DNA from 2 places in the Hydrogenophaga sp. ANAO-22 genome. Region 1 is predicted to be linked to the other one. Evidence: riboswitches for the same ligand, from Rfam matches in the RefSeq annotation. Region 1 holds a riboswitch; the other holds the start of a gene.
What was found. A riboswitch is a leader RNA that binds a small molecule or an ion and turns the genes downstream of it on or off. The one in region 1 is predicted to bind glycine.
Positions count from the first base shown of each region.

Region 2: linked by a shared signal. The riboswitch ahead of ABSY19_RS13955 (penicillin-binding protein 1A) and the one ahead of gcvT (glycine cleavage system aminomethyltransferase GcvT) in region 1 are both predicted to bind glycine.

Region 1 is NZ_CP159956.1:684,168-699,453, reverse strand. It holds gene ABSY19_RS03175 (DUF3857 domain-containing protein) at 1-258, shown strand, start outside; gene ABSY19_RS03170 (hypothetical protein) at 357-647, shown strand; gene ABSY19_RS03165 (GNAT family N-acetyltransferase) at 702-1,124, opposite strand; gene ABSY19_RS03160 (YciI family protein) at 1,257-1,685, opposite strand; gene ABSY19_RS03155 (hypothetical protein) at 1,869-2,501, shown strand; gene ABSY19_RS03150 (DoxX family protein) at 2,526-2,984, opposite strand; gene ABSY19_RS03145 (putative DNA-binding domain-containing protein) at 2,981-3,727, opposite strand; gene ABSY19_RS03140 (DUF692 domain-containing protein) at 3,724-4,557, opposite strand; gene ABSY19_RS03135 (DUF2282 domain-containing protein) at 4,565-4,858, opposite strand; gene ABSY19_RS03130 (sigma-70 family RNA polymerase sigma factor) at 4,999-5,562, shown strand; gene ABSY19_RS03125 (NrsF family protein) at 5,559-6,200, shown strand; gene ABSY19_RS03120 (B12-binding domain-containing radical SAM protein) at 6,223-8,130, opposite strand; gene gcvP (aminomethyl-transferring glycine dehydrogenase) at 8,490-11,393, opposite strand; gene gcvH (glycine cleavage system protein GcvH) at 11,422-11,790, opposite strand; gene gcvT (glycine cleavage system aminomethyltransferase GcvT) at 11,828-13,012, opposite strand; glycine riboswitch at 13,018-13,122, opposite strand; glycine riboswitch at 13,135-13,249, opposite strand; gene ABSY19_RS03100 (hypothetical protein) at 13,281-13,784, opposite strand; gene ABSY19_RS03095 (electron transfer flavoprotein-ubiquinone oxidoreductase) at 13,901-15,286, opposite strand, start outside.
Region 2 is NZ_CP159956.1:2,897,805-2,913,090, forward strand. It holds gene minC (septum site-determining protein MinC) at 140-907, shown strand; gene minD (septum site-determining protein MinD) at 943-1,758, shown strand; gene minE (cell division topological specificity factor MinE) at 1,762-2,022, shown strand; gene ABSY19_RS13955 (penicillin-binding protein 1A) at 2,317-4,605, opposite strand; glycine riboswitch at 4,734-4,823, opposite strand; gene map (type I methionyl aminopeptidase) at 4,853-5,644, opposite strand; gene ABSY19_RS13965 (ParD-like family protein) at 5,644-5,898, opposite strand; gene ABSY19_RS13970 (hypothetical protein) at 5,981-6,565, shown strand; gene ABSY19_RS13975 (calcium:proton antiporter) at 6,640-7,827, opposite strand; gene ABSY19_RS13980 (aminoglycoside phosphotransferase family protein) at 8,075-8,863, opposite strand; gene ABSY19_RS13985 (hypothetical protein) at 8,890-9,198, opposite strand; gene ABSY19_RS13990 (ATP-binding protein) at 9,330-11,123, opposite strand; gene ABSY19_RS13995 (response regulator) at 11,131-11,727, opposite strand; gene ABSY19_RS14000 (GFA family protein) at 11,820-12,212, opposite strand; gene ABSY19_RS14005 (hypothetical protein) at 12,298-12,990, opposite strand; gene ABSY19_RS14010 (spore coat protein U domain-containing protein) at 13,004-13,513, opposite strand; gene ABSY19_RS14015 (hypothetical protein) at 13,773-14,294, opposite strand; gene ABSY19_RS14020 (ATP-binding protein) at 14,278-15,219, shown strand.

The DNA of each region.
Region 1 (15,286 bases):
GTGGCGCCCATTGTGGCGGTGGTGCTGTTCTGGCTGTACAAGCAAGCCACCCCCGGGAAGATGCTCGTCTCCGTCAAGGTCGTGGACGCCAGGACGGGCGGCAAGCTCTCCGTTGGGCAGTCCATTGGCCGGTATCTGGGTTACTTTGTCGCCACCATTCCGCTCGGGCTCGGGCTGCTGTGGGTGGCGTTCGATGCCAAGAAGCAAGGGTGGCACGACAAGCTGGCCGGAACGGTCGTCATTCGCTCCAGGCGCTGAGGCACGGAGGTTTTGGTCGGGCGATGGCTGGACTGCAGGAATCGGCCAGAAGCGGACATTAAAGTATGGGGGACGCTGTGGGAATTGAAGTCGCTTGGGTGGACGAAACCCACGAGAAGATCTATGTGATCGAGGACCCCGAGGGATGCCTCACGTCGCTTTTCACCTCAGACCTGTCGACCCTCGCGCCGACTTGTCTGCGCTTCGTAGATCCTTGGGGCGACACCATCTTCAATCAATCTCAAATACCGGTGCTGCTCGCTGAGCTGCGCGCGGTTGCCTCAGCCTCAACCCAGCCCGAACTCCGTGCGCACATCGAAAAACTGGTGGGCCTTGTTCAGCAGTCGATCGAGCAGATGCATACGTACATCAAATTCACCGGTGATTGATGAGTGTTGATGGCCGACAGTTCTGGGCCCACTGCAGACATCGCGAAGGCCAATCTACGCGGTGTGCAGGTCACTCTTGGCGGGGCGCCAATACCAGAACAAGGCAACTTCATTGATGAATGGGTTCAGGCCGCTGTAGAGCAAAGCATCGTGGCCGCCAAGCTCGAAGCCACCCTGTTCATAAAGCCGGCACGCCGGCAGGTTCGTGTTCTGCGTCTCCAGCATGACGCCTGCAAGACCCAGTTCGAGGGCACGGGCCTGGGCATGTTGGACCAGGCGCTGACCGATGCCCTGACGGCGGAACGCTGCGCCGACGACAAGATCGTGGATGTAGAGGTATCCATTCCAGTGCGGCCCGCATTGCAGTTCGCCGGCGACTTCGCTTCCTAGCAGAGCGACGTGATGCTCTGCATCTGCAGATGATTCAGACGCTGGGTAGGTCTTGGTGAAGGGCTGGACCGGGATGGCTTCGAGCACGGTGCTGGACGCCGACAAGCTGACTCTGGCCACGTGCTCCACCAAGAAGCTTCGATCCGCCGCACGCCAGCGAGGCGCGTCCGCAGGGGCGATTCGGAGGATTTCCAAAATGAGGCGTTCTTTGGTGACGGATCAGCCGGCGCGCGACTGCACCTCTTTGCGCAGCCGCTCTTCCTGCTCACGCAGTTCGGGTGTCAGCGCGTCGCCAAAATCCTCGGCCGAGAAGATTTGCCGGATCTCGATTTCGGAATCGGTTCGCATGGGGTTGGGGCACTTCTTCACCCATTCGATCGCGTCCTGCAGCGAACTGCAGTTCCAGATCCAGAAGCCGGCGACCAGCTCTTTGGTTTCCGGGAACGGCCCGTCGATCACCCGCCGGTCCTTGCCCGAGAACGCGACCCGGGCGCCGCGAGAACTTGGGTGGAGGCCTTCGCCCGCCTCCATGACGCCGGCCTTGACCAGCTCCTCGTTGAACGCGCCCATCTCGGCGAACTCCTCTTGTGTGGGCATCACACCGGCTTCGCTGTCTTTCGTTGCTTTCACCATCACCATGAATCGCATCTTGATCTCCTTGGGTTGATCGGGGCGGCCATCCGCCCGCCTCAGTACGACGATTAAGGCCGCGCCATTTCGACAGCCTGCGTGAATATGACCCGCGTCACTTTACGCCGCGCGCGGGGTGTCTGAAAATTCCCGCCGGGCTTTTCGGCCATCCGTACTTTCCATCGAAGAAGAGAGAACCTCATGCTGTCCGCCGCTGCGATCACGCGTCTGTCCCTGTCTGGCCTGCTGGCGCTGGCGCCTTGGGCGGTTGGCGCGCAAGTGGCATCGCAGATAGGGGCGGCGCGGGCGGCGGCTCTGGCTGATCAGCCCGACGATGCGGCCGGCCTGCCACCGATGCCGATGGGCGCGGGGGGCATGACGCCGATGCCGCGAAACGTGAAGAAGCTGGGCGATGGTGAACTCAGCTGCGCGCAGATTTATGCGGAAACCCAGGTGCTGGAGAAGACCAGCCAGGAGCGGGGGGCCGAGGCCGAGCAGGCGCAGGCGGCCATGATGGCCAGCCAGAACGAGATGATGAAACAGGCCAGCGGCGGCATGGGTGGCGGTGGCGTGGGTTCGTCGGTGGGCAGCAGCCTGCTCAGCCTGATTCCCGGCGGCGGCCAGATCCAGAGCTTCGCCATGCAGGCCGCTGCCGACGCCCGCCGCGCGAGCATGCAGGACAGCGTGGAAAAAATGATGCAGGTGCAGACGCGCCTGGTGAACGCGGAGCAGGCCCGCGAGCTGGCGCAGGCGCGCAGCGAGCACCTGACCGACTTGTTCCTCAAGAAGGGCTGCAAGCTGTCCGAGGTGAAGTCCGCCGGCGCAGCGCCCTGACGGGCGAAGAGCCTCGACGCTTCGTCAATCCTGTCGGTGCGGCAGCAGCAGCGCGTCCAGCGACCAGCGCCCCGCGCCGCGCCCGAGCAGGTAGAGCAGTGGCACGGCCCAGGTCAGGTGGGTGGGCCAGGCGGCTGGGTACACCAGAAACTGGATCACGGCCGTCATGCCCAACAGCGCGGCGGCCGACAGCCGGGTGGCCAAGCCGAGCACGAGCAGGACGGGGAACAGGTGTTCGGCGCTGGTGGCGAGGTAGGCCGCCCACTCCGGTGGAATCAGGGGCAGCGCGTAGTCTTCCCTGAACAGCAGGAAGGTGGTGTCGGTGAGGCTGAACCAGCCTTCGACCTTGGTGCGGCCGGAGAGCCAGAAGATGCCGGCGATGCCGAGGCGGCTGGCCAGGGCGATGAGGTCGTGCGAGATCCAGCGCTCAAGCCAGAGGCGAATGGTTTCGGTGGCGTGGGTCGTGCGTGCAAGGGTGTTCATGGTGCAACCGCCGTGAAGGCGCCGTGGGTGATGAGCTGGCCCAGGGTGGCGGCGAGGTCCAGGCTGGGTTCGGCCGCCAGGGCACGGGCGGCAGCGTCGGGGATGGGTTGGCCCTGGGCGCAGGCGTCGAGCAGCGCGCAGGCGCCCAGGCCGATCTCGTGGGCCAGCACCGTGCCCTGGGGCCTCGTGAGCAGCGTGTGCTGGCCGTGCCAGTGGGGTGGGTTGGGGTCGGGCAGGGCTTCGCGTGCGGCGCGCCAGAGGCTGAGGGCGGGCCATTCGGTGCAAGGGTGCCAGCGCGTGGCGGGGTGGGGCACGAGCACGCTGTGGGGCAGGGTGGTGGCGTCCAGCGCCGTCAGTGCCGCAGGCGGCAGCGTGGGCGCGTCGGCGGCCGTGTGGCACTGGTTCCACAACGCGTCGAGCCGCGCTACCTCGGGCAGCCAGGGCCATTCACCTGCGGGGAGCGCGCGCGCCAGGTGCTGCGGAAAGCCTTCGCCGTAGCTCGCGAGGCAGCCGGCCTGCGGCGGGTGTTCGCGCGCGTGCGCCAGCGCCACGGCGGCCAGCCAGTCGTCACCGGTCAGCCGGCGCACGGCGGGGTGGAGCGCGAGCAGGCTGTCCACACAGGCTTTGAGCACGGTGTTGCGGTAGACCGCGAAGCCGGGCTGGCGGGCCAGTGGCGATGATGCCGTTTCATCGGTCGACCACAGGTCGTGCCAGAACGCGGTCTGGAAGTCGGCGTGGTTCATGTGGCCACCTCGACGAGCCGGCTCAGTTGGGCATGGGCGCGATCGCGCTCGGCCATCAGCACGTCGAAGGCGGGCAGGTTGCCGTCGCGCTCGATCAGCGTGGGCCTGGGGCCGATGCGTTCGATGAGGTGTTCATGCAGCCGCCACACCGGTTCGGCCACGGGGGCGTCGTGGCCGTCGATGAGCAGGCCTGCGCCGAGCGCCGGGTCTTCGTGGTGGCCGGCGAGGTGGATTTCCATCACGGCGTCGGCCGGCAGGCGGTCCAGCGCGTCCAGCGGGTCGGTGCCGATGTTGTGCGCCGAGACGAAGAGGTTGTTCACGTCCACCAGCAGGCCACAGCCGGTGCGGCGCACCAGCTCCAGCAGGAAGTCGGGCTCGTCCCAGTCGTGGCCTTGCAGGTGCAGGTAGTGGGATGGGTTCTCGATCGCGATGCGGCGCTGCAGGGCGTCCTGCACCCGCTCGATGTTCGAGGCCGTCTGGCGCAGCGCTTCGTGGGTGCGCACGAAGGGCAGCAGGTCGGGCGCGTAGTGGGCCCCCAGCCTGCTCCAGGCGAGGTGTTCGGACACCAGCGCCGGCTGCAGCCGGCGCACCAGTGCCGCCAGCCGCGACAGGTGGCCGCTGTCGGGCGGCTCGTGGCCAGCCAGCGAGAGCGAGACGCCGTGCAGCGCCACCGGGTGGTGCGCGCGCACGGCCTCCAGCCATGCCAGGCGCGGGCCGCCGTCCACCAGGTGGTTTTCGGCATGCACTTCGAACCACAGGCCCGCTGCCCGCGTGCCGCAGGCGGCATCGACGTGCTCGGGCTTGAGGCCGAGACCGGCGCTCAGGTCCATGGGGTGTTCAGCCCTTGACGGGTTGCAGTGCCCCCATGCCGGTGGGCGTCTTGATGCCCACGCAGGTGCCGGCGGGCACATACTTCCAGGCGTTCCCCTGGTAGTCCATCTTGGAGGTGCCCGCACACGTGGTGCCGGGGCCGGCCGCGCAATCGTTCTTGCCGGCCATCGCCACGCCATAGCAGCGTTCCTTGGCGCTGGCGGCGTTCTTGGTGTCGGGCATGTTGGACTGTGCGAGCGCGGCGCCGGTGGTGAGGGCGGCCAGCGTGGCCAGGGTGAGGGTCAGTTGCGAGGTGTTCATGAAGGCTCCTTGGTGTAGGGCCGCGCCAACCAGTTGGTGCGTACCGATGGCTATTTCGTCGCCGCCGCTGCGCTGGTTACAGGCCCGCCGCAGAATCGATCGGTTTTTTTATTTCGGCCTGTCTGTAACCTTTTCGCGCCATGACACGAATAGCTGACGTGACCGCGACAGAACACGAATTGCACGGACTCTTTGTGGCGGGGCTGGACGGCGATGGCGCCGCCTACCACCGTTTCCTGCAGCGCCTGGCGGCGTTGCTGCGCGGCTATTTCCGGCGCCGCCTGCAGCAACTGCCGGACGAGGTGGAAGACCTGGTGCAGGAGACCTTGATGGCCGTGCACGCCCAGCGCCAGACCTACCGCCGGGGCGAGCCGCTGACGGCGTGGGTGCATGCACTGGCCCGCTACAAGCTGGTGGATCTGTGGCGACGGCGCGCCCGCCATGAGGCGTTGAACGATCCCCTGGACGACGAACTGGATGTCTTCGCGCAGTCAGACGGCGAGGCGGGTGAGGCGCGGCGCGACCTGGGTCGCTTGCTCGAGCAGTTGCCCGACCACCAGCGGTTGCCGATCCAGCACACCAAGCTCGATGGCCTGTCGGTCGCCGAGGCGGCCCGGCTCACGGGCATGAGTGAGTCCGCCGTCAAAGTGGGGGTGCACCGGGGCATCAAGGCGCTGGCGCGCCAATGGAAAGGACAAGCATGAAAACCGACGATCTGATGAACCTCCTGGCCACCGGCGCCGCCCCTGTGCCCCGGCATGCGGGTGAGCGCCGTTTTGCGCTCGCGCTGGGTCTGGGGCTGGTGTGTGCGCTGGCCTGGGTGCACCTGGTGTACGGCGTGCGCAGCGACCTGGGCGAGGTCTGGGCCACGCCGGCGTTCGGGGTCAAGCTGGCGATGCCGCTGGCCGTGGCGGTCAGTGGCCTGGTGGTCGTGTTCCTGCTGGGCCACCCGGGCGCGCGCGTGCGCGGCTGGGCGTGGGGGCTGTGGCTGCCCGTGGCGTTGTTGTGGGCCTGGGCGATGCTGGTGCTGGCGCAGGCGGCCCCCGGTACGCGGGCGGCGCTGGTGCTGGGCGAGACCTGGCGCTACTGCGTGTTCAACGTGATGGCCACGGCCTTGCCGGTGGGGGTCGCGCTGTTCTGGGCCCTGCGGGGTCTGGCGCCCACGCGCCCCTTGCTGACGGGCGCCGCGGCGGGTTGGCTGGCGGGCGCGGTGGGTGCCGCGGTGTATGCACTGCATTGCCCCGAGATGCAGGCGCCTTTTCTCGCCGTCTGGTATGTGCTGGGTATGGCGGCGTGCGCGTTGTTGGGCGCGCTGGCCGGGTGGCGTTGGCTGCGCTGGTAGGCCACGAAGGCGGCCGCCGCGATCAAGCCCTTTCCCGTTTGTCCAGCGCCCGCTCGATGAAGTGCCGCTTCACCCGCGTCCTGGGCACCGGGTCGTGCAGGTGGCTGAACCAGGCGCGCACGTCTTCGTCCAGCCCGATGCCGTGCATGTAGTTGTAGATGGCTTTGCGCAGGCCGATGCCCAGCGCGTCGTGGTCCACGCCGGTGGGGTCGATGAAGCCGATGTCGTTCTTGGCGAAGGTCACTTCGGGCAGTGGCACCAGTTCGATGCCATACGCGGCCGGGTCCAGCCCCACGGGGGAGTGCACGGTGCACGAGAAGCGGTGGAAGAAGCCGCTCTGGATGCAGCCGTTCTCGAACAGCTGGCGCACGTATTCGAGCGAGTCCACGGTGTCCTGCACGGTCTGCGTGGGAAAGCCGTACATGAGGTAGGCGTGCACGAGGATGCCCGCGTCTGAAAACCCCTTGGTGACGCGCGCGACCTGTTCGACGGACACGCCCTTTTTCATGAGGGTGAGCAACCGGTCGCTGGCCACTTCGAGCCCGCCGCTCATGGCGATGCAGCCGCTGTCGGCGAGCAGTTGGCAGAGTTCGGGGCTGAAGGTTTTTTCGAAACGGATGTTGCCCCACCATGAGACCGGCAGTTGCCGGCGCAGCAGCTCGTCGGCCAGGGCTTTCAGGGCCTTGGGCGGCGCGGCCTCGTCCACGAAGTGGAAGCCGGTCTGCCCGGTTTCGTTGACGATGGCCTCGATGCGGTCGGCCAGGGTGGCGGCGGACGCGGTTTCGTAGCGGCTGATGTAGTCCAGGCTCACGTCGCAGAAGCTGCACTTCTTCCAGTAGCAGCCGTGGGCCACGGTGAGTTTGTTCCAGCGCCCATCGCTCCACAGCCGGTGCATGGGGTTGAGCATGTCGAGCAGGCTCAGGTAGCGGTCGAGCGGCAGGCCGTCCCAGGTGGGGGTGCCCACGTCTTCGAAGGCCACCTCGGGTTCGCCGAAGTTGATGTACTTCACCGTGGCCGTGCCGGCTTCGCTGGTCTCGCGCACGAAGGTGCGCACCAGGCGCTGCCGGGAGCGCTTGCGGTCCAGGAACTCGAGCAGCGCGAGCAGGGGGCGTTCGCCGGCGTCGAGGGTGACGTAGTCGACGAAGTCGAACAGGCGGGGCTCGGCGAGTTCGCGCAGTTCGGTGTTGACGAAGCCGCCGCCCAGGGCGATGGTGATGTGCGGGTTCTGGCCCTTGATGGTCTGCGCGATGCGCAGCGCGGCGTAGAGCGCGCCGGGGAAGGGCACGGAGAGCAGCACCACGTCGGGCTTGTGCTGGGCCAGGGTGGCGAGGGTGAGGGTGTGCAGCACCTCGTCGACCAGGGTGAAGGGCGCGGCGAGCGCGGCGGCCATGGGCTCGAAGCTGGGCTGGCTGCTGGCGAGGGATTCGGCGTAGCGCACGAAGGCGAAGCGTTCGTCCACGGCGTCGCGCAGCACGTCGGCGAGGTCGTTGAGGTAGAGGGTGGCGATGTGGCGGGCTTTGTCTTGCACGCCGAGGGCGCCGAAGGCCCAGGCCAGGGGGTCGCCGCCTTCTTCGCTGAGGGCGGCGTCCACGTAGACCTCGAGTGCGCTGAAGCGGGGGCCTTCGGGCAGGAGTTCGCGCGCGGCGATGCGGTGGGCGAGGGTGGAGTCGCGGCCTTGCAGGTAGGCGATGACGGGGCCGATGGTGCCGCGGTAGCGGTCGAATTGGTCGAGGAAGGCGTGCACGCTGCCGCTGCGGTCGGCTTCGGGCTGGGCGAGTGCTTTGCCGCGCACGGCTTCGAGGCCGGCGGGGGTGAAGAGTTTGAGGACGAGCGCGAGGGCGAGGTCGGCTTGCACGGCGTCGACGCCGCGCGAGCGGAGGAAGCCGGTGATGTAGGCGGTGGAGGGGTAGGGCGTGTTGAGCTGGGTCATCGGGGGATGAGGCTCAGCACGCGCGGGGCGTGGGTGGTCATGGCTTTTCCGGGCGTGGCGACGATGTTAAGGCTTGGGGCCTCTTTTTCGTTTTGGCGGGGTTTGTTGGGTTCGCTTCCGGCCTGCACCTCGCGGCAGGCCGGTGGCGGGATCCGACTGCTCCGGCCCTGCTCGCGGGCGGCTGCCCGGGTCCGCCACCACCCCTTCGTCAACGCCTTGGCCGGCGCGCAGCCTCTGTGGCAACCGCGAATGGGGGCCTGCGCATTCGGACGCCGCCACCGTCCTGCGAAACAACGCAGGCGCACCACCGTTGGTGTGCCCGACCTCGCCCACCCAGCAGGCGAGGGATCAGGACTTCATCAAGCGTAGTCAGACAGGGGCACGCAGCTGCAGAACAGGTTGCGGTCCCCGTACACGTTGTCCACGCGGCCCACGGGCGGCCAGTATTTGGCGTGGGCCCGGGTGGAGGCGCTGGCGGCGCCCACGTCGCGCGCATAGGGGTGTGGCCAGTCGGCCTTCATGAGGCTGGGTGCCGTGTGCGGCGCGTTCTTGAGCGGGTTGTCGTCCTGCGGCCAGACGCCGTTCTCCACCTGACGGATCTCGTCGCGGATGGCGATCATCGCGTCGATGAAACGGTCCAGCTCGTCCAGCGTTTCGCTTTCGGTGGGTTCCACCATCAGCGTGTTGGCGACCGGGAACGACAGCGTGGGCGCGTGGAAGCCGTAGTCCATCAGGCGCTTGGCCACGTCCTCGGCCATCACGCCGCTGGTGTCCTTCAAGGGCCGCAGGTCCAGGATGCATTCGTGCGCCACGTGGCCGTTGGCACTCGCGTACAGCGTGGGGTAGTGCGGCGCCAGGCGCTTGCTGATGTAGTTGGCCGCGAGGATGGCGGCTTCGGTGGCGTGCTGCAAACCCTCCGCGCCCATCATGCGGATGTACATCCAGCTGATCGGCAGCACGGCCGCGTTGCCCAGCGGCGCGGCGCTGATGGCGCCCACGCCGTTGACCGGCAGACCACCCGCCGCATGGCCGGGCAGGAAGGGCACGAGGTCTTCCACCACGCAGACCGGGCCCACGCCGGGGCCGCCGCCGCCATGAGGAATGCAGAAGGTCTTGTGCAGGTTGAGGTGGCTCACGTCGCCGCCGAATTCACCCGGCGCGGCCACGCCCACCAGGGCGTTCATGTTGGCGCCGTCCACGTAGACGCGCCCGCCGTGCTGGTGCACCAGCGCGCAGAGTTCCTTCACGGTGGTCTCGAACACGCCGTGGGTGCTGGGGTAGGTGATCATCACGGCGGCGAGGTGGGCGCTGTGCTGTTCGCACTTGGCCTGGAGGTCGGCCATGTCCACGTTGCCGTTGTCGTCGCACTTGGTGACGACGACCTGCATGCCCACCATCTGCGCGCTGGCGGGGTTGGTGCCGTGCGCGCTGCTGGGGATGAGGCAGATGTTGCGGTGGCTTTCACCGCGCGAGGCGTGGTAGGCCTGGATCACGAGCAGGCCGGCGTATTCGCCCTGCGAGCCGGCATTGGGCTGCAGGCTGATGCCGGCGTAGCCGGTGGCCTGGCAGAGCCAGGCGCGCAGCTGTTGGTCGAGCAGCTGGTAGCCCTGCAGCTGGTCGGCCGGGGCGAAGGGGTGCATGTTCGCGAACTCCGGCCAGGTGATGGGGATCATCTCGCTGGTGGCGTTGAGCTTCATGGTGCAGGAGCCCAGCGGGATCATGCTGCGGTCCAGCGCGAGGTCCTTGTCGGACAGCGCGCGGATGTAGCGCAGCATGCCGGTTTCGCTGTGGTGGGTGTTGAACACCGGGTGCGTGAGGAAGTCGCTGGTGCGGCGCAGCTCGGTGGGGATGAGCGGCTCCACGCCTTTCTCGAAGGTGTCGAAGGCGGGCAGGGCCTGGCCGTCCTTGGCGAAGACCTTCCAGAGCAGGGCGATGTCGTCGCGGGTGGTGGTTTCGTCGAGCGAGACGATGAGGTAGTCGCCCCAGGCCTTGCGCAGGTTGGCGCCTTGGGCCACGGCGCGGGCCATGAGGGCGTCGGTCTGGTCTTTGGTGTGCAGGGCGAGGGTGTCGAACACACCTTGTTCGCCGTGGTGCGTGTCGCGGTAGCCCAATTGCTCCAGGCCGCTGGCGAGGATGGCGGTGTAGGCGGCCACGCGGTTGGCGATGCGCTTCAAGCCCTGGGGGCCGTGGTACACGGCGTACATGCTCGCGACCACGGCGGGCAGCACCTGCGCGGTGCAGATGTTGCTGGTGGCTTTTTCGCGGCGGATGTGCTGCTCGCGCGTCTGCAGCGCGAGGCGGTAGGCGGGCTGGCCGTGCACGTCCACGCTCACGCCGACCAGGCGGCCGGGCAGGGAGCGCTTGAATTCGTCGCGGCAGGCCATGTAGCCGGCGTGCGGGCCGCCTGCGCCCATGGGCATGCCGAAGCGCTGGGTGGTGCCGACCACGATGTCCGCGCCCATCTCGCCCGGGGGCTTGAGCAGGGTGAGGGCGAGCAGGTCGGCGGCGACGATGAAGGCGGCCTGCTTGCCGTGCACGGTGGCGGCGTCCTTGGTCCAGTCGTGCAGCCAGCCGCTGGAGGCGGGGTACTGGGTGAAGGCGGCGAAGTAGTCGCCGTCCGACAGCATGGCGGCCCATTCCTCGCCCGACATCGCGATCTTCACCGTGAGGCCCAGGGGTTTGGCGCGGGTCTGCACCACTTCGATGATCTGCGGGTGCACGTCGCCCGAGACGATGAAGGTGTTGCCCTTGCTCTTCACCGAGCGTTTGGCCAGGGTCATGGCCTCGGCGGCGGCGGTGGCTTCGTCGAGCATGGAGGCGTTGGCGATGGCCATGCCGGTGAGGTCGCTCACCATGGTCTGGAAGTTGACCAGGGCTTCCATGCGGCCTTGCGAAATCTCGGCCTGGTAGGGCGTGTAGGCGGTGTACCAGGCGGGGTTCTCCAGCACGTTGCGCAGGATCACGCCGGGCGTGAGCGTGCCGTGGTAACCCTGGCCGATGAAGCTCTTGAACACCCTGTTCTTCTGCGCCAGCGCCTTGAGCTCGGCCAGTGCCGCGGCCTCGGTGACGGCCGGTGGCAGCTGCATGCCCTGGCTGCGCGCGATGCTGCGCGGCACGATGCCGTCGATCAGCGCGCGGCGCGAGGCCTCGCCGATGACCGAGAGCATGTGGGTCTCGTCGGCCTGGCCGATGCCGATGTGGCGCGCCACGAATTCGGACGGGTTTTCGAGTTCACCGAGGGGTTTGACAGAGGGCATCAGCATGGAAGGCTCCGGCGGGAGAAGAGGCGGATCAGGCGTTGGCGAAGGTGTTGTAGGCGGTCTCGTCCAGCAGGGCGTCGACCTGGGCCGGGTCGGAGAGCTTCACCTTGAAGAACCAGCCGGCCTTGAGCGGGTCGGTGTTGGCCAGCGACGGGTCGGCGCGCAGGGCTTCGTTGACTTCGGTGACTTCGCCGCTGACGGGCATGTACACGTCGGCCGCGGCCTTCACGGACTCGACCACGCCGGCCACTTCCTTCTGCGCGAAGCTCTTGCCGACTTCGGGCAGGTCGACGAACACCACGTCGCCCAGCGCGTCCTGCGCGTGCACGGTGATGCCGACGGTGGCGATGCCGCCGTCAACGGTGATCCATTCGTGGTCTTCGGTGTACTTGGTGGTCATGGAAAAGCTCCTGAAAAAAGAAACGAAAAAAGTGAGGTCAGCCGCGGAAGTATCGGTTGGGCACGAAGGGCATGGCGCTGACTTCCATGGGCACGGGTTTGCCGCGCACCATGGCCACCACGGGCGTGCCCAGGGCGGCGTGTTCGGGTGTGACGTAGCCGATGGCGATGGGCTTGTTGGCGCTGGGGCCGATGAGGCCGCTGGAGGTCTTGCCGATCACCTCGCCACTGGTGTTCTGCAGTTCGACGTTCTCGCGCACGGGCACCCATTCCTGGGCGATCAGGCCCACGCGCTTGCGGGTCAGTGGTTCGCTGCCGTCGAGTTGCGCGAGCACGCGCGCCGCGCCGGGGAAACCGCCCACGCGCGCGCCGCCGGTGCGGCGCACTTTCTGCATGGCCCAGTTGAGCCCGGCTTCCACCGGGGTGGTGGTGGTGTCGATGTCGTTGCCGTAGAGGCACAGACCGGCTTCGAGGCGCAGCGAGTTGCGCGCGCCCAGGCCGATGGGCATCACTTCAGGCTGGGCCAGCAGGGTGCGCACGAACTGGTCGGCGCGGTCGCCGGGCAGGGAGATCTCGAAGCCGTCTTCGCCGGTGTAGCCGCTGCGGGTGATGAAGAGGTCGGCACCGTGCCACTGGAAGGGCGAGCCGGTCATGAAGATCAGTTTTTCGACGCCGGGCACGAGGCGCTGCAGCACGTCCACCGCCAGCGGGCCCTGCAGCGCGAGCAGCGCGCGGTCGGGCAGGGGGATGACTTCGCAGCGCGAGCCGATGCGCGCCTGGATGTGCGCGATGTCACCAGCCTTGCAGGCGCCGTTGACGATGACGAAGAGGTCGTGCCCGCGGTTGACGAACATCAGGTCGTCGATGATGCCGCCCTCGTCGTTGAGCAGCAGGCCGTAGCGCTGTTTGCCCACGCCGAGGTCGATCACGTCCACCGGCATGAGCGTCTCGAAGGCGGCGGGGGCGTCGGGCCCGACCAGGCGCAGCTGGCCCATGTGCGAGACGTCGAACAGGCCGGCGGCCTTGCGGGTGTGGTGGTGTTCGGCCATGAGGCCGGTGGGGTACTGCACCGGCATGTCGTAGCCGGCGAAGGGCACCATGCGGGCGCCCAGTTCGACATGGAGCTTGTGCAGCGGGGTCTGGAGAAGCGGGGCGGCGGCAGCGGGCACGGCAGAGGCTTTCAGGCAAGGGGGCAGGCCCCGGTGGGGCGAAACACGGTTCATCCGTGCGCTGCCCCACTGTCCGCTTTACCTGAGAGATTCACGCGGGCGATGCCGCGCTTGCTCCTTCGGTGGGCCGCTTCGAGGAACGGCCTCTCTCCAGGGGGGTACACCGGCCTCGCGGCCCGTGTTTGCCAGTCCTTTTGCCTGAGCGTTCAGGGCACCCGGTGTGCGGTGCCGCCTGCGCCTTCGGCGAGCCTTCTCCGGGGACCGGATCGGCTTCTCTCCTGACCCGGCGAGTGTATCGCACGGCGTCCGGCGGGCCGGTGTTTCAGGGCGTTTCCAGGGCCGATTCGGGCAGCAGGCGGGCCAGGCGCTCGCGGATGCCGTCGGCGCGTTCGCTGCCGGCCAGGCGCTCCACGTCGGCCATCATGGCCCGGCTGACGGCCAGCATGTCGCCCACGTCGCGCGCTTCGCGCAGGGCGTCGCGGTAGCGCTGGGCCATGGCCTTGTCGCGCGGGGCGAACATGCGCTCGCTCAGGTCGAACAGGAACATGCGCGCGCTGGCGAGCGAGCGGGGCCCGGAAAAGGCGTCGGCGGAGACGGTGGGCGGGGTGTTGGCCGGCGTGCGGGGCGGCGGTGGCGCTTCGTCCACAAGGTAGCCGCGCGAGATCAGGTCGGCCGCGAGCGTGGGGCCCTGGCCCTCGAACAGGGCGAACAGCTCGGCATCGGGTTTGCGGCCATCGGCCAGCAGCAGCAGGGCGCGCTCGCGCTGCGCGAGTTGGCGTTGCCCGGGTCGCAACTCGGCGCGGCCCTTCTGGGTCTTGTTCAGCATGGCATCTCGGCGTCGTTCACGGAGCCTGCACTGTGGCCAGCCCATGTGACGGCGCGGTGAATACCAGGCATGAAAAAGCCGCCCGCAGGCGGCTTTTCAAGAAAGGGTGATTTCGCTCACATGCCGGCGTAGTTCGGACCGCCGCCGCCTTCGGGCGTGACCCAGACGATGTTCTGCGTCGGGTCCTTGATGTCGCAGGTCTTGCAGTGCACGCAGTTCTGCGCGTTGATCTGCAGGCGGTCGGTGTTGTCGGGGTTCTTCACGAACTCGTACACGCCGGCGGGGCAGTAGCGGGCTTCGGGGCCGGCGTACTTGGCGAGGTTGATCTTCACCGGCACGCTGGCGTCTTTCAGCGTGAGGTGGGCCGGCTGGTGCTCTTCGTGGTTGGTGTTGCTGACGAAGACGCTGCCCAGGCGGTCGAAGGTGAGCTTGCCGTCGGGCTTGGGGTAGACGATCTGCTCGCACTCGGCGGCCGGCTTGAGGTAGAGGTGGTCGGCCTTCTCGCGGTGCAGCGACCACGGCGGGGCCTTGAAGCCCAGGCGGGGCAGCAGCCAGTGTTCGATGCCGACCATGAGGCCGCCGACGATGTTGCCGTACTTGAACCAGGACTTGAAGTTGCGCGAGGCGTCCAGCTCTTCCTTGAGCCAGCTCTTGCCGAAGGCGACCGGGTAGGCCTTGAGTTCGTCGTGCTGGCGGCCGGCCTGCACGGCCTCGAAGGCGGCTTCGGCGCAGAGCATGCCGCTCTTGATGGCGGCGTGGCTGCCCTTGATGCGCGCGCCGTTGAGGTAGCCCGCATCGCAACCGACCAAGGCGCCACCGGGGAAGGCGGTCTGCGGCAGGCTCATGAGGCCACCGGTGGTGATGGCGCGCGCGCCGTAGCTGATGCGCTTGCCGCCTTCGAGGAAGGCGCGGATGCGAGGGTGCGTCTTCCAGCGCTGCATTTCCTCGAACGGGCTGAGCCAGGGGTTGCTGTAGTTCAGGCCGGTGACCAGGCCCAGCGTGACCTTGTTGTCTTCCAGGTGGTACATGAAGCCACCACCGTAGGTGTCGTCCTTCATGGGCCAGCCGGCGGTGTGGATCACCAGGCCGGGCTGGTGCTTGGCGGGGTCGATTTCCCACAGTTCCTTCACGCCGATGGCGTAGGCCTGCGGGTCCTTGCCTTCGTCGAGGTGGAATTGGGCGATCAGGCGCTTGCCCAGGTGGCCGCGCGAGCCTTCGGCGAAGACGGTGTATTTCGCGTGCAGCTCCATGCCGAGCTGGAAGTTGTCGGTCGGCTCGCCGTCCTTGCCCACGCCCAGGTTGCCGGTGGCCACGCCCTTGACGGAGCCGTCGTCGTTGTAGAGCACCTCGGCGGCCGCGAAGCCGGGGAAGATCTCCACGCCGAGGTTTTCGGCCTGCTGGGCCATCCACTTGACCACGTTGCCCAGGCCGACGACGTAGTTGCCTTCGTTGTGGAAGTTGTTGGGGATCAGGAACTTGGGCGTGTCGATGGCGCCTTTTTC
Region 2 (15,286 bases), 2.2 Mb from region 1:
TTGCTGAAACATGCCCTGACACCTGCACACCTTCCCGAGCCAAAACCCGTCAACCCGGCTGGTAAGATGCGCCGCTTCACAGCCAGACCTGCCGACCCGGCGTTCCTGCGGCTGGCCCGTTTTTGGATCTGTTTCGCCCATGTCTGTCGCCCTCGCAGGAAACGCGCCCGCCACCTTCGAAATCAAGAGCGCCCACCTGCCTTTGGTGGCTCTGATGCTCAAGTCGTCCAACCTGGATCTCCTGGCGCAGGAGTTCGCCCAGCGTTTTGGCGACATGCCCGATTTCTTCGACCACGATCCGGTGGTCATCGACCTGCACCCGTTGAACGTGGCCGAGGCCCATGCCCTGCCCGACTTCGGCGCGCTCCAGACCTTGCTGCGCCAGCACCGCCTCACGCCCCTGGCCGTGCGCGGCGGCACCATCGAACAGACCGCGCTGGCCGTGGCCGCCGGCCTCACGCCCGCGCCCGATGCCACCGTGCAACGGGCCGCCCCGTCGGCGGCACCGACCGAGACCACCTCGCCGGAGCCCGTGGCCGCGCCCCAGCCGATGCCCATGCCCGGTGCGCTGGTGATCGACAAGCCCCTGCGCTCGGGCCAGCAGGTTTATGCGCGCGGCCGTGACCTGGTGGTCATGGCCATGGTCAACCCGGGTGCCGAGGTGATCGCCGACGGCAACATCCACGTGTACGCGCCGCTGCGTGGCAAGGCCATCGCCGGTGCGCGCGGCTACGGGGAGGCGCGCATCTTCGCGCTGTCCATGGCGCCCGAACTCATTTCCATCGCCGGCATCTACCGCACCAGCGAAGTGGCCCTGCCCGAATCGGTCCAGGGCAAGACCGCGCAGGTGCGCCTGGTGCCCGGTCCCGATGGCGACAAACTCGTGATCGACGCCATCGGCGTCTGAGTCTCACCCCTTATTCGAATCGAAGGACTTTCACCATGACCAAGATTGTTGTCGTCACCTCCGGCAAGGGCGGCGTGGGCAAGACCACCACCAGCGCCAGCTTCGCCTCGGGCCTGGCCCTGCGCGGCCACAAGACCGCCGTCATCGATTTCGACGTGGGCCTGCGCAACCTGGACCTGATCATGGGCTGCGAACGCCGCGTGGTGTACGACCTGATCAATGTCATCCAGGGCGAGGCCAACCTGAACCAGGCCCTCATCAAGGACAAGCAGTGCGACAACCTGTTCGTGCTGGCCGCCAGCCAGACACGCGACAAGGACGCCCTGAGCCAGGAAGGCGTGCACAAGGTGCTGACCGACCTGTCGGCCATGGGCTTCGAGTACATCATTTGCGACTCGCCCGCCGGCATCGAGACCGGTGCGCTCATGGCCATGCACTACGCCGATGAGGCGCTGGTGGTGACCAACCCCGAGGTCTCCAGCGTGCGCGACTCCGACCGCATCCTGGGCATGCTGGGCAGCAAGACGCAGCGCGCCATCGAGGGCAAGGAACCGATCAAGGAACACCTGCTGATCACGCGCTATAACCCGGGCCGCGTGGCCGATGGCCAGATGCTCTCGCTCAGCGACATCCAGGACATCCTGCGCATCAAGCTGATCGGCGTGATTCCGGAAAGCGAAAGCGTGCTGACCGCCTCCAACCAGGGCATGCCGGCCATCCACCTCAAGGGCACGGACGTGGCCGAGGCCTACAGCGACGTGATCGACCGTTTCCTCGGTGCCGACAAACCGCTGCGCTTCATCGAGGCCGAAAAAGTGGGCTTCTTCAAGCGCCTGTTCGGAGGGAAGTAAGGCATGTCGATCCTGTCTTTCCTGCTGGGTGAAAAGAAGAAAACCGCCAGCGTCGCCAAGGAGCGCCTGCAGATCATCCTGGCGCACGAGCGCAGCGGGCGCAGCGCTTCCGAGCCCGACTACCTGCCCGCGCTGCAGCGTGAGCTGGTCGCGGTGATCGGCAAGTACATCAAGATCAACCCGGACGACATCAAGGTCCAGCTCGACCGCCAGGACAACCTGGACGTGCTCGAGGTCAAGATCGAGTTGCCCGACCGCAAGTGATCGGTGGCGGGCTGGGCCCGCCTCTGCAGTTCGTGCCTTCGATGCCTCATCTCGGGCCGTTTTTCACCTGCTCTATGCCGCCGGTGTGTGGAACATCCACCGGTTCCTAGACTCCAAGTCTTGGGGGTGGCGCCGGCTTGTCGGCGTGATGCGGTGGAAGAGCCGCACCCATCCCGGGTTTCGCGGCGCTGCTATGTTCTTGCTGGAAGGGTGCAAGGACGCGGTTTCCAGCTTGTCTGGCTTCTCCTCTGGGCCTGTTTGTGGGGCAAATCGGGGCCGAGCAACGCCGCTTTTTCATTCCCCCGGGGCCGGGATGCCGCTGCGGCATTCGAACGGGCCCTGGATGAAGGTGTGGGGCTCGACGGTGCAGGGTCCTTCCAGGGATTCCGGGTAGACGTAGTCGTTGCCCCATGGCACCAGGTCCGCCGGCATGCGGCGCTCCTGCTCGGGCCGCTGGGCGACGGCGACCTTCATGTAATCCGTCCAGACGGGCAATGCCAGGCTTCCCCCGGTCGCGTTGCCCAGGCTGCGCGACTGGTCGTACCCGATCCACACCACCGAAGCGACGCCCGATGAATAACCGGCGAACCAGGCATCGCGCGCGTCGTTGGACGTGCCGGTCTTGCCGGCCGTGTCTTCGCGCCCGAGTGCGCTCGCGCGCCGCCCCGTGCCGTGCCGCACCACGTCGCGCAGCATGCTGTCCATCACGTAGGCATTGCGTGGGGAGATCACCTGGCCGCGGGGCGACACCAGCGGCGCTTCGTAGAGCACCGCACCGCCGCGCTCGCTGACCTTGAGCACCAGGCGGGACTCGACCCGCTCTCCTTCGTTGGCGAACACCGCGTAGGCCTCGGTGAGCTGCAGCGGGGTCACCGCACCCGCGCCCAGCGCCAGCGGCAGGATCGGGGGATTGAGCTCGGCCGCGAAACCGAAACGGGTGGCGAACTGCTGCACATATTCCGTGCCGGCGGCGTCCATGAGGTTGACCGCCACCACGTTCTTCGAGCGCGCCAGGGCCCGCCGGGCCGTGATGAAGCCTTCGTACTGGTTGCCGTAGTTGCGCGGCCGCCAGGCCTTGCGGCCGCGCGCCGAGGGCGTGACCAGCCGCTGCGTGTCGTCGACCAGGGTGCCGGGGAAATAACCTTTTTCCAGCGCGGCGGAAAACACGAAGGGCTTGAAGGTCGATCCCGGCTGGCGCACCGCCTGCACCGCGTGGTCGAACTGGTTGAACGCAAAGTCGAAGCCCCCGGCCAGTGCCAGGATCTCACCCGACCTCGCATCGATGGACACCAGCGCGCCCTGCATCTGCGGCAGCTGTGTCAGCCGCCAGCGCCCGGCCGTGTCGGCCACGACACGAACGACGGCGCCCGGTTCGATGCGCCTGCGCGCCGGTGCGTCCGGTTTGAGCAGCGCGCTGCTGCCCGGGCTCAGCGTGTGGCGTGCAATGCGAATCACGGTGCCGTCGCGCAGGGCGGCCGTGATGCCGGCGGAGGTCGAGGCTTCCAGCACGGTGGCCACGCGCAAGGCGCCACTGTCCCGGTAGGGCGCGAGGGCCCGGCGGATGCCGGCCGGGTCGGCGGCCTGCACGGCTTGCTTCAGATGGCCTTCCGGCCCGGCGGGGCCGCGCTGGTGCTGTGCGTTCAACAGGCCGGTGCGCAAGGCATGGGTGGCGGCGCGCTGCTCGGCCACGCGGATGGTGGTGGTCACATCCAGGCCCCGCGAGTAGGCCTCGTCCCCATAACGCTCCACCAGCATCCTGCGAACCTGTTCGACCGCGTAGGCCGATGCCGGATCGGTCGACGGGTGGTTCAGCGCCAAGGTCAGGGGCTCGGCGCGGGCCTGCTCGTAGGCCGGCTCATCGAGATGCCCCAGCTCGCGCATGCGCTTGAGAATGTGCTGCTGGCGCACGGTGGCGCGCTCGCGGTTGGCGACCGGGTTGTAGGCGGAGGGCGCCTTGGGCAGGCCGGCCAGCATGGCCGCCTCGGCGACGCTGAGCTGGTCGAGCGTCTTGTCGAAGTAGACCGATGCGGCCGCCGCGAAACCGTAGGCCCGTTCGCCCAGGTAGATCTGGTTCATGTACAGCTCCAGGATCTTGTCCTTGCTGTAGACCGATTCGAGCTTGTAGGCCAGCATGATCTCCATGACCTTGCGCCGGTAGGTCTTCTCCCGGCTCAGGAAGAAGACCCGCGCGACCTGCATGGAGATGGTGCTGCCACCTTGCGCATGCCCACCGGCCACGAGGTTGCCGAGCGCCGCGCGAACGAGGCCCGCGTAATCCACCGCCCCGTGTTCGTGGAACCGCGCGTCCTCGATGGCCAGCAAGGCTTGCTGCATGCGCAACGGGATGCGCTCGATCGGCACGAACTCGCGCCGCTCTTCGCCGTACTCGGCGAGCAGGCTGCCGTCCCTGGCGTGGATGCGCATGGGCAGCATCGGTTCGTAGTGGGCCAGGTGACCGACCTCGGGCACCTGCTGCCACAGGCGGTGCAAGGCATGGGCGGCGCCGAGGGCAACGCCGATGCACAGGCCAAGGGCCAGCGCGGCGAAGAACCGGACCGTGAAAGGGGTTCGAAAGGGGAACATGGGCAAGGCTCAGGTGAAAGCGCCTCTCCCCCTGTCCTTTTACCTGAGAGTTTCGACTGCGTCGGCAGTCTGCCCCTTCGGTGTGCCGGTGCGCGCGTGGTGCGGCCCGGCCTCTCTCCAGTCGGCGAAATGTGTCTGCGGTCCGGTGGCCTGAGCGATCATGGGAGTTTGCGCCTTCGGCGGAGGCGCGACACGCCTCGCTCTCCCGCAGAGCGTCGCAGTCTATCAGAGGGTCAAAACCCGGGCGTCACACCGGTGCGCGGGCACCCGTGCCACCAGGCCAGGGCGTGAGCACCTCGTGTCCCTCGGGCGTGACGGCCACCATGTGTTCCCACTGGGCGGACAGGGAGCGGTCCCTGGTCACGACGGTCCACCCATCGGCCAAGGTCCGGGTCTCGCGCTGGCCTGCGTTGAGCATGGGTTCGATGGTGAAGACCATCCCCGGCTCCAGCCTGAGCCCCTCGCCGCGCCGGCCATGGTGAAGCACGTTCGGTTCTTCGTGGTAGATCCGGCCAATGCCGTGCCCGCAGTACTCGCGCACCACGCTGAAGTGCTCTCGATGGGCGACGGACTGGATGGCATGGCCAATGTCCCCCAGCGTCGCGCCGGGCCTGACCTGCCGGATGCCGGCCAGCAGGGCTTCGTAGGTGGTCTCCACCAGACGCCGGGCCAGCACGTTGGGTGTGCCGACGAAGTACATGCGGCTGGTGTCGCCGAACCAGCCATCCTGGTTGACGGCCACGTCGATGTTGATGATGTCGCCCTTCTTCAGCAGCTTGTCGGGCGAGGGGATGCCGTGGCAGACCACCTGGTTGACGGAGGTGAGGATGGTCTTGGGATACCCGTGGTACCCCAGGTTGGCCGGGATGGCGCCCTGGACATTCACGATGTGGTCGTGGCAGATCCGGTCCAGCGTCTCCGTGCTGACCCCGGGGACGACGTGGGGCTCGATCATGCCGAGCACCTCCGCGGCCAGCCTGCCGGCGCGCCGCGCCATCTCAATGTCCTCGGCCGACTTGATGGTGATGCCGCGAGCCACTAGCGCTGGCCCGCTGGGGCTGTGCGGGCCTTGCCCGCTGGGGTCGCGGCCGCCACGGTGATGTCCAGGCCCCCCGCGAGTTCCGCCCGCACCAACAGCTGGCAGATCTCCCGGTGGTCCAGCGCCGGGTGAAGCTCGGTCAGCATGCCGACCCGCATCCAGTGTTCGGCCTGCGCATTGATGGACCTGCTCAGCGCATTCCCCGCCACGCGCAGGTTCTCGTGCATCAGGTCCGAAATCTTGACGATCCCCATTCATCACCTCTATATGAAACGTATATGAATTATATACGCCTCGAGGTGGACGGCGGCTAATTGGGGTTGGCCGGCGGGGTGGGTGGCGCGGCGGTCGGTGGGGGTCCACCGGATCCAGCAGGCCCTTGGGCGGGTTGCGCTTCATTTCACCGGCCAGCGTCAGCTGCTCGGGACTCATGCATTCATCGGCGAGCCGCTTGCCCAGTTGCTGGCTCATGAGCATGGACTTGTTGCCCAGCTGCAGCCACATGGCGCCCCGCTTCGGGTCTTCGAGACGGATGGCACCGGTGCGGCTTTCCACCGGGTGCATGTAGTACCGCGCGTTGCGCATGTTCTTCACCTGCACGATGAAGAACCCTTGCCGCTTGGCGGGCACGATCTCCACAGCCGAGCCGAGTTCGCAGGGGATGTTGCCGAGGTACACGCGCTGCGCGACCGCGAGATCGGCTTCGGTGAGGTTCACGCTGGAATCCTCTTCGATCGGCGTCACTTCTTCCACGGCCTTGGCCGCGGAGCGCGCCAGCGGCGCGCGTTTGGTCGTGGTGGTGGGTTTGGCCGCCGGCTTGGCGGCGGGCTTCGCGGGGGTCTGCTGCGCCATCACCGGGATGGGCGCGAACGCCACGGCGCTCAGGGAGAAGACAAGGGCAAGGATTTTCATGGGCCCTAGTCTGCCCGCATGGCCGCTGAAATGCTGTTCGCAGATGTTTCGACCGCATCCACCGTGGGCTGCCCATGGCGCGGCTAGGGAAAGAACAACAGGACGGCGAACACGGCAAACAGCGCGAGGTGCATGTAACCCTGCAGCGCCGAGGTGCGCTGGCCGTTGAAGGTGAGCATGCTCAGCACGGCGGTGGCCACAAACAGCGCCGTGTCCATGTGGGAGATGCCCATGACGACCTGCTTGTCGTACAACAAGCCAATGGCCAGCACCGCGGGAACCGTGAGCCCCACGGTGGAGACAAAGGCACCCAGACACAGGTTCACGGCCCGCTGCATCTCATTGCCCAGCGCCGCGCGCACGGCGGTCAAGGACTCGGGGGTGAACACGATCAGGGCGATGAGCACGCCACTCACGGCCACGGGCGCGCCCGCGGCCGCAATGCCGTAGTCGAGCACGACGGCCAGGTGGTGGCCCAGCAGAACGATCGGAACAATCATGGCCAGCAGCAGCAGCGAATGCACCCAGACATCCTTCCTGCTTTGCTGGACAGAACCCTCCGCCTTTTCGGTCTCGGTCGGCGCCCTGGAGGTCCGCTCCATGCGGCGCACCACCATCGCCCCGGGAGGGGGCTGAACGAAGAGGCGCTTGTGGCTGCCGATCTGCTTCCACAGGAAGGCCGCGTACAGCAGCGCGGTGAGGACACCGATGCCCATCGCCTGCTCAGGCCCGAATTCACCCGCCGTGCTGGTGAACTTCGGCAGCACCAGGGCCACCGTGGTCAACAGGGCAATCATCGACAGGTAAGCCGTCGCCCCCTGCGCATTGAATTCCTGTTCGCCATGCCGGGCAGCGCCCACCGTCAGGCAGATCCCCATCACGAGGTTCAGGATGATCATCAACACGGCAAAAATGGAATCGCGCCCGATCGTGGGGGCTTCCCCCGGTCCCAACAGCACCGAGGCAATCAGGATGACCTCGATGGACACGATGGACAGCGTCAGGATGAGCGTGCCGTACGGCTCGCCCAGTTTGTGCGCCAGGTAGTCCGCCTCATGCACGACACCAAACGATGCCGCCACGATGGTGGCCAGCAGCACGGCGAAGCTCAGGCCGGCGACACCGGGTGTGAGTGGCGCGGCCAGCCAGGAGGCACCGTAAAAAGAGAACAACCCCACCACGACCCATGCACCGAGCAGAAGCGCCCAGGTGGCCGGAGAGATGAGCCGCGCGCGCGCGGCGGGCGGGTGGAGGGGGGAGGCGTTGACCATGGCGACCACTTTCACAAGCAGTGCGGGGGCCGTCCCTCGCGGTTGAATCCATGCCGATGGGGTCGTCCCCATTCGGCCTCACACTTGGCGCGTGAGCCCCACAATTATAGGTTTCGAGCTTGTGACCCCGTGAACCGCCTCAGCCGCGCCTCTCCTCTCAGGGCATTGGCGCGGGCCTGAACAGGACCTGTGAAGCGGCCCTGTTCGGGCGCCATGCGGCTGGAGAAGAAACGGTGCTCGTGACCGCTCAGAGATGGGCCGATGCCATGTGGGCCATGGCCAAGGCCGTGTCCGGCGCGGAGCCATCCTCCAGATGCCAGCAAGCGGAAAGACCCGCCCAGGCCAGGATCCATTGAAGCAGCCGCCTGCGCTCGAGACCCGCCGAGGCGGCAACCACCTCCAGCCTGCGAAGAAACCGCTCCGGCGAGGTGGCGGTCTCAGCGTCGGGATTGCAGAAGAGGTTGGCGTAGTCAAACCCGCGTTCGCCCCACAGGCCCTTGGGGTCGATCGCGAGCCAACCGCGCGGACCGAAGTCCAGGACGTTGCCGTGGTGGATGTCCCCGTGAAGCACACCGACATCCCGCGCCGAGGCCAACAAGTCCCGTGCGGTCGCTGCGGCCGTGGCGAAGATGCCGCCTCTTGCTGCCGCGCAGGCCTCCAGCCCTTGAAACCAGGTGGGCAAGTCGGTGAGTGCCGGTGGCGGCTCTGGCCGCGGCGCGTGCAGTCGGGCGACCACGGCACACAGGATGTTGCTGGCTTCATCGTCGCGCCCATGGCGAGCCATCTCGGCGAGCGCCATGCCGCCTGGCGCTCGCTCCAACAGCAGCGCCGGGCCCTCGTGGGCCAGCACCCTGGCCGCACCGTCGCCCTGCCACCAGGCCATCAATGCCGCGCCGGCCCGCTCCTCCTGTTGGGTGGACAGCTTCAACATGGCGGGCGTCCCGTGGAACCGCACGGGCAGGAGCTGCCCGCTGTTCGTGACGACAGGTGCACCATCGGGCACCAGGCCCCAGCGATGGACGTACTCGGCCCTCATCCCGACACCTTAGCGCATGCCCCCTGTCACCTGCATTGCTCGTCAAACGTGCTCGTCATGGTGGACACCACTTCGGGGCGGATGCCGAGCCAGGTCTCGACCTTCATGTTCGTGGCCTTGGCTTCGCATTGGAGCCGCGCCTGTTCGGGCGGTTTTGCCGGCATCAGCTTGATCAAACCCGACAGGGCATCGCAATACTGTTTGAAGTTCTTCACGCGCAATGCGTTGTCTCTCTGGGTGCGGAGCTTGTCGTACTCGGCACATTGCGGATCGGGTGCCGCGGTGGACACCGCGGCGAGCAAGGACAGGGTCAGGCCAAGAAGGAGTTTGCGCATGGGAACGGGTCCCGGGCGGGACGTGGTTGGATCGGAAGGGGCGAGGGTCAACAGACGATCGCGAGTATTCATCGCGACCCTCCCTGGCGTGAAGTGACCCCGGTCACATGGCGGCGGGTGAGAACGGCAGATCAGCGCGCCAGCGCGTCCAGCAGCTGTTGCGCTTGCACAGGTTTGTGTAGGAAGGGCACACCGCTGGTTCGGATGTCGGTGATGCGTTGCGGCGCGGTCTCGCCGGTCACCAGCAAGGTGCGCAGGTGGGGTGAGGTGTTGCGCAGCACCAGGAGGTAGTCCAGGCCGTTGCGTTCTCCCGGGAGCCGGAAGTCGGAAACGACGGCGTCGATCGGGTGTCGCTGCAGCAGGTGCTGCGCCTGCGCCAGATCGCCGGCGGGATACACCGTGCAACCGCGCGCGCAGAGCACCAATGCCATGGCCTCGCGGCTGGCCGGCTCGTCGTCAATGACGAGCACATGGCGCGGCAGGCTGTTCGCGGCGTGAACCGGGGGAACAAGGCCAGCGTCTGCCGGGCTTGCCGGGTGGAGCCTGCGCCCGTCGGCCTGTTTCACCCACACCCGAAAGCGGGTGCCTCGCGACGGCATCGATGAGAGCGCCATGGGATGTTCCAGCAGGCTCGAGAGCCGTTTGACGATGGACAGGCCGATGCCCAGACCGGATGCGCGGTCGCGTTGTGGATTGGCCAGCTGGTAGAACTCGTCGAACACCCGTTGTTGATGTTCTGTCGCGATGCCGATGCCGGTGTCGACCACCTCGAAGCGGACCCAGCCGGCCCGTCCCGCGGGGACCCCCGCCCTTGCCGCGACGAGCACACCACCGGTGCGCGTGTATTTGATGGCGTTGTCGATCAGATTGCCGAGCAGGCGCGTGAGCAGCTGCACGTCGCTCACGACGACCAGATCACCCGGCGCCCGGAACCGAAGCTGCAGGTCGCGCTCCTGGGCGCTGCCGGAGAACATGTGGTGCAGCGACAGGAACAGCTCGTGCACGCGCACGGGCTCCAGCGTGGGTTGCACGGCGCCCGCATCCAGCCGGGAGATGTCGAGCATGGTGTCCAGCGACTGGTTCAGCATGCGCACCGAGTGGCTCAACCGCGTGACCGTCTGTGCGCTGTCCGGATCGAGCCGGGACCGTTCCAGCACCGAGGTGAACAGCGAGATGGCATGAAGCGGTTGGCGCAGATCGTGGCTGGCGGACGCGAGAAAGCGGCTCTTTTCCCGGTTGGCGTTTTCGACCAGTTCCACCTGCTGGGCCAGGCGGCGGGCGAGGTCTTCCTTTTCAAAGCGCACCGTCAGCGACTGCTCGAGCAGGTCCGCCTGCTGGAACGTCCACTTGAGCGTCATCACCAGAAAGAGCGTCATGCAGAAGGCCAGCACCGAACCGACCAGGCCACCGTGCCAGAGGCAGGCGGAGATCATGCCGGCGGCCGCCGGGATGCTGAACGCGGCGATGGTCTGGCGGTGGGTGGAGACGATCGCGGAGCCGAGCGATATCGCACCCATGATGAACACGGAGATGAGAATCAGAGGGTCCACGTTCCGGTGCGCGTGGAGCAGCCAGGGTGCGGCCCCCCACATGGCGCCCAGCAGAAAGATGTCCCGGACACGGCCTTGCAGGATGCGGGGCAACTCGTGGTCCTGCAGGGGGCCGTGGGCTTCCAGCTTTCTGCGCTGCACGTAGCTCGTGAAGACGACGATGTAGAACAGGCCGAGCCAGACCAGGGGAAGCAGGGACGTCCCATTCAGGTAGAACAGGATCGCCAGCGGCGTGGCGAAAGGGATGGGCGAGAGGATGCGCACCGGCCCGGTCTTTTGCAGCAGGAGCGCGAGCTGGATGCGCTGCACGGCCAGTGGCGACCGGGCTTGCACGCCCATCGACTGGTGGATGTTCGTCAGCAGCTTCTCGATCACACCAGGCTCAGGAAAACAGCCCGATCAGCTCGGCGCGGGAGCGAACGTTGAAGACGAGAAAAATCGTCGAAACGCAATTCTTCACCGAGCCCAGCACCAGCCCGGTTTCGGCGGCGATCGCCTGGTTGTCGAGGCCGCTGAGCAGCAGCTCCAGGACCTGGATCTGGCGGTCGGTCAACCGGACCCCAGGCCTCAGGTTCTGGCTGCGGGCCGCCGCGCCGTGCTTCCCCGGGCGATGGTTTGCCGTGGAGGCGCTCTCAATCGCCGCGAGCATGCCCTTCAATCCATCGGTATCGCCCGTCTTGCAGAAGTAGCCCCAGGCACCGTGCGCCAAGGCTTCTTCGCGGACGCGGGGATCGTGCGTGCCCGACACGACCACGATCGGCAACTGCGGATAGAGCTGCCGCAGGAGTTTGAGGCCGGTCAGGCCGCGGGTGTCGCCCAGGTTCAGATCGAGCAACAGCAGAAAGACCTCCTCGGCGCGCTGCTTTAGAAACAGCAGGGCCTGTTCCAGGCTGTGCGCATCGGCCACATGGAACCGGTCCGCGAAGTGCTGAACAATCACCTGGCGCAAGCCCATCCGCACCAGTTCGTGGTCGTCCACGGCCAGTATCGTTTTGCATCGCTGGTTTTCTGACATCGCCAGATGTTAGCCGCGGCAGCATCGTGGCCGCGGTGGGCGCAAGGATTCGCCGCTTATGCCTCGGGACGGCCCGTTTCCTCCTCGTCGCGCTCATACCGCCTGGCGAGTGGGAACGGTGGCAGCCAGGATTCGCGGCGCACGGTCCAGAGTTCGTAGGTGGGCACGAACTGGTCGGGCGCGTCGAGGGTGCCCAGGTTGACTTCGATTTCGTCGCCACTGCGCCCATACACCGACGAGCCACAGCGAGGACAGAAGAACCTGCCGGCGTAGTCGCTCGTTTCGCCTTCGACGGTCACGGCGTTCTGCGGAAAGATCGCGGAGGCGTGGAAGAGCGCGCCGTGGTGTTTCCGACAGTCGAGACAGTGGCACAGGCCCACCCGATGGGGTCTGCCGGTGGCTTCAATTCGAACGTTGCCGCACAGGCAACCACCCGTGAATCGGTCCATGCTGCGTCTCCTGGGATCGACCGCCATTGTCTCCCCGGCACCCGGTCTTCGGAAACGGTTTTTTTGACCGCGGACCCACGGGCGTTCAGTAGGTGATGAACACCGTGTGCGCCTGGGTACCCGAGCATGTGGGCCCGGTGCAGGTGCCTGCCTGACCCGCCTGCATGTTGCCGGTGAGCGTGACCGCCTGGCCGGTGTTGCCATTGCCGCTGCCCGAAGCGGGCGAAGGGGTGATGGTGTAGCGCAGACCTTGGAGCACGGCGGGGTTCGGGCTCACCGAGATGGTCCACGGCAGGCCCGAGCTGCAGCGCAACATGAAGCTGGTGGTTGAGGTTTGTGCTGTGGCGCTGAACGCGGTGTAGTTGAACGCCAGGTTGCCCGGATAGGTGTTGAACACGCACTGGTTGTTCACGCCCACGGTCATCACCACCGGTGCGTTGGGGCTGAGCGCGCCCGCGTTGCTGTTGGGGTATTGCGCGAAGATGTTGAAGGTGTCGCTGTAGACGCCGGCCGCGGGTGAAGGGGGGTTGGCGCCAGCGCCCACCTGAACCCGGATGCAGTAGTTCAGCGTGGTCGTGGCCGTCAAGGCGGCACCAAAGTTCAAGGTGCCGATTTGAACATTGCCAGTGCCCGTGGCGGGCGCGCGCCAGTTGCTGTTGTTGTTGCAGGTGCTGCCGCGGCTCGCCGTGGCAGCGGCGCCGGCCGCGAAGGGGCACGTCAGAAGAAGGCCGCACAACATGCCCGCCACCCGGCGGCAGGCGTTGCAGGCTGCGTTCATGGCATTCCAGAGATCAGTAGGTGATGATCAGCTGGCGCACCTGAGTCAGCAGGCCCGGGTTGTGAGTGCCTGCCTGGCCTGCAGGCATGGCGCCTGACACGGCATAGCGGTAGGTGTCGGCTGTGCCGGTGCTGGAGGTTGTGGCCGCCGAGCCCGCCGTGATGGCACCTGCTGCGACGGCCAGCGTATAGCGCAGGCCGGCAACCACGCCTTCGCCCGTCGCCGTGGCTGCCGCAGCGGTGCTCGTCATGTCGGTGCCGGTGTCGAAGGCCACGGTGGGGGCGGCGGCAAAACCGCGCGTGCATTCGAAATCGATGTTGATGCCGGCGGCGTTTTGTGCGCCGCCCTGGAACGCGATGTAGGTGCCGAAACTGAGCGTCTGGTTGTCGGAGCCGGTCTTGACCCGGCAGACGGAGGTCAGTGTGACGGACGCGTTGAAGGTGGCGCTGACATTGGCGGCCAGTGCTTGCTGGCCCACCAGGCCGACGGCGCAAAGCAGGAGAACGCGGAACGGGGTCTTCATGGAACTTCCTTTGTGGCGAATGAGGCGCCCGCGCGATGTGCGTTGACCTCGGGTTGCGGGACGAACATGTGGGGATGTGGAATGGACCGATTCCCGTTCTGCATGCATGCCCCGGACCTGAGGCTATCGGCCCGGTCGCGCTCCGTCGGCGTTGGACACCAAGCCATGCCGGATGGGAACCAAATTGCCTGTTTGTGGAATGAAATATTCATTTCCTGCACCGGTCACCGGCGCAGGAACCCCATCTCCGTTGCGCGGGCTAGGCCGAAAAGGAGATCGCGCCGCTGACCAGCAACAACAGGGCGCCCACCGCCGCCATCACGATCGCGAACGACCCCGGCATCCCGCGCAAGCGTTGGAGAGGAGCCAGCATGCGGCGTCGGCGCTCGCGCTGCTGAGCGATGAGATGCAGGCGCCGCGCTGCCGCTTGGCATTCGGTGATGTAGTGGGTGCGGTCTGGAATGCGCCAGTCGGGTTGCATCAAGGCCTTGTTGCGCACCGCCTCGAAGTAGCGCAGCCTTTTGTCCAGCTGGTTCGGAAGGGCCGGATGCACGCTGTCGAGCTTGCTGTGAATGCCCCGGCCTTTGCCGCCGAACTCGCGCGCCAGAATGTCATCGATCTCGGCAACGATGCTGAGCACGTCCCGCAACGTCACCATGTGCAGGCTTCGGCGGCTTTGGGTGCCCGAAGCCTCGCTGTCGTCGCTGCGGGTGGAGGTCGAAGCGGTGAACGAAGTGGTCAACTCGCTTTCGAAATCTCTCACCATGTTGATGGCCGTCACCCGGCTGAACTCCGGGCAGGTCACGACGTTGTCGGAGGCCATCTCGCTGGAAAAGATGTTCAGCTCCTTGGCCAATGAGTTTGAAGAGACGGCCAGCACCAGTGGTTTGAGCGTCGTTTTCGAGGCGCACGAACTGAACGTGCTGACCGATCCCCATCATCTGAGAACGATCCTGACGAACCTGCTGTCCAACGCCATCAAGTATTCGTCGCGCGGCCTGGTGCGGATCACCGCCACGTCGCCGGCGCCACAGTCGGTGGTGATCACCGTCGCGGACAACGGGATCGGCATCCCGACGGACGACCTGAACAAGATATTCGAGCCTTTTGTCCGATTGCCTTATCGAAAGGACTCGGTGGATGGCATCGGGCTCGGTTTGGCCATCGTCAAACAGACGGCCGATCTCATCAAAGCCCCCATTCAGGTGGAATCGCTGGTGGGGCAGGGAACCACCTTCTTCCTGACCCTGCCCCGCAGCCAGGACCTGCAGGCAGTGGTCGCACCCGCCAAGGACACCTACCTTCGTGGGTTGCGCATCGTCGTCGTGGACAACGATGAAATCGTGCTGGAAAGCATGGCGCGCACGCTGGAGGAGTGGGGCTGCCGCGTCATCGCCGCGTGCGACTGGGTTGGCCTGGAAGCCAAGTTGGAAATGACGTCCAGCCCGATCGACCTGATCCTGACCGACTTTCATCTGGACGCCGGACTGTCTGGCTATGAATTGATCAAGCGGGTCCGCAAGCGGGCCGGGGCACAAATCCCGTCCATTCTGCTGACCGGGGATGTGGAAATCCGGCATGGCCCGGAAAGCACCGCCACCGCCGTTGTCATCGCCTACAAGCCCCTGCCCTACGAAAAGCTGGCAAATCTCATCCAGGAGACCATTTCTTCCTTTGGGGCCCAGGCGTCAGGCAACGCTCCCTGAAGGTGGCCAGCGCGGCTGGCCCTTTTGTGTTACATTACGCAGTCGCCTTGAGCGACCAGCCGCATCC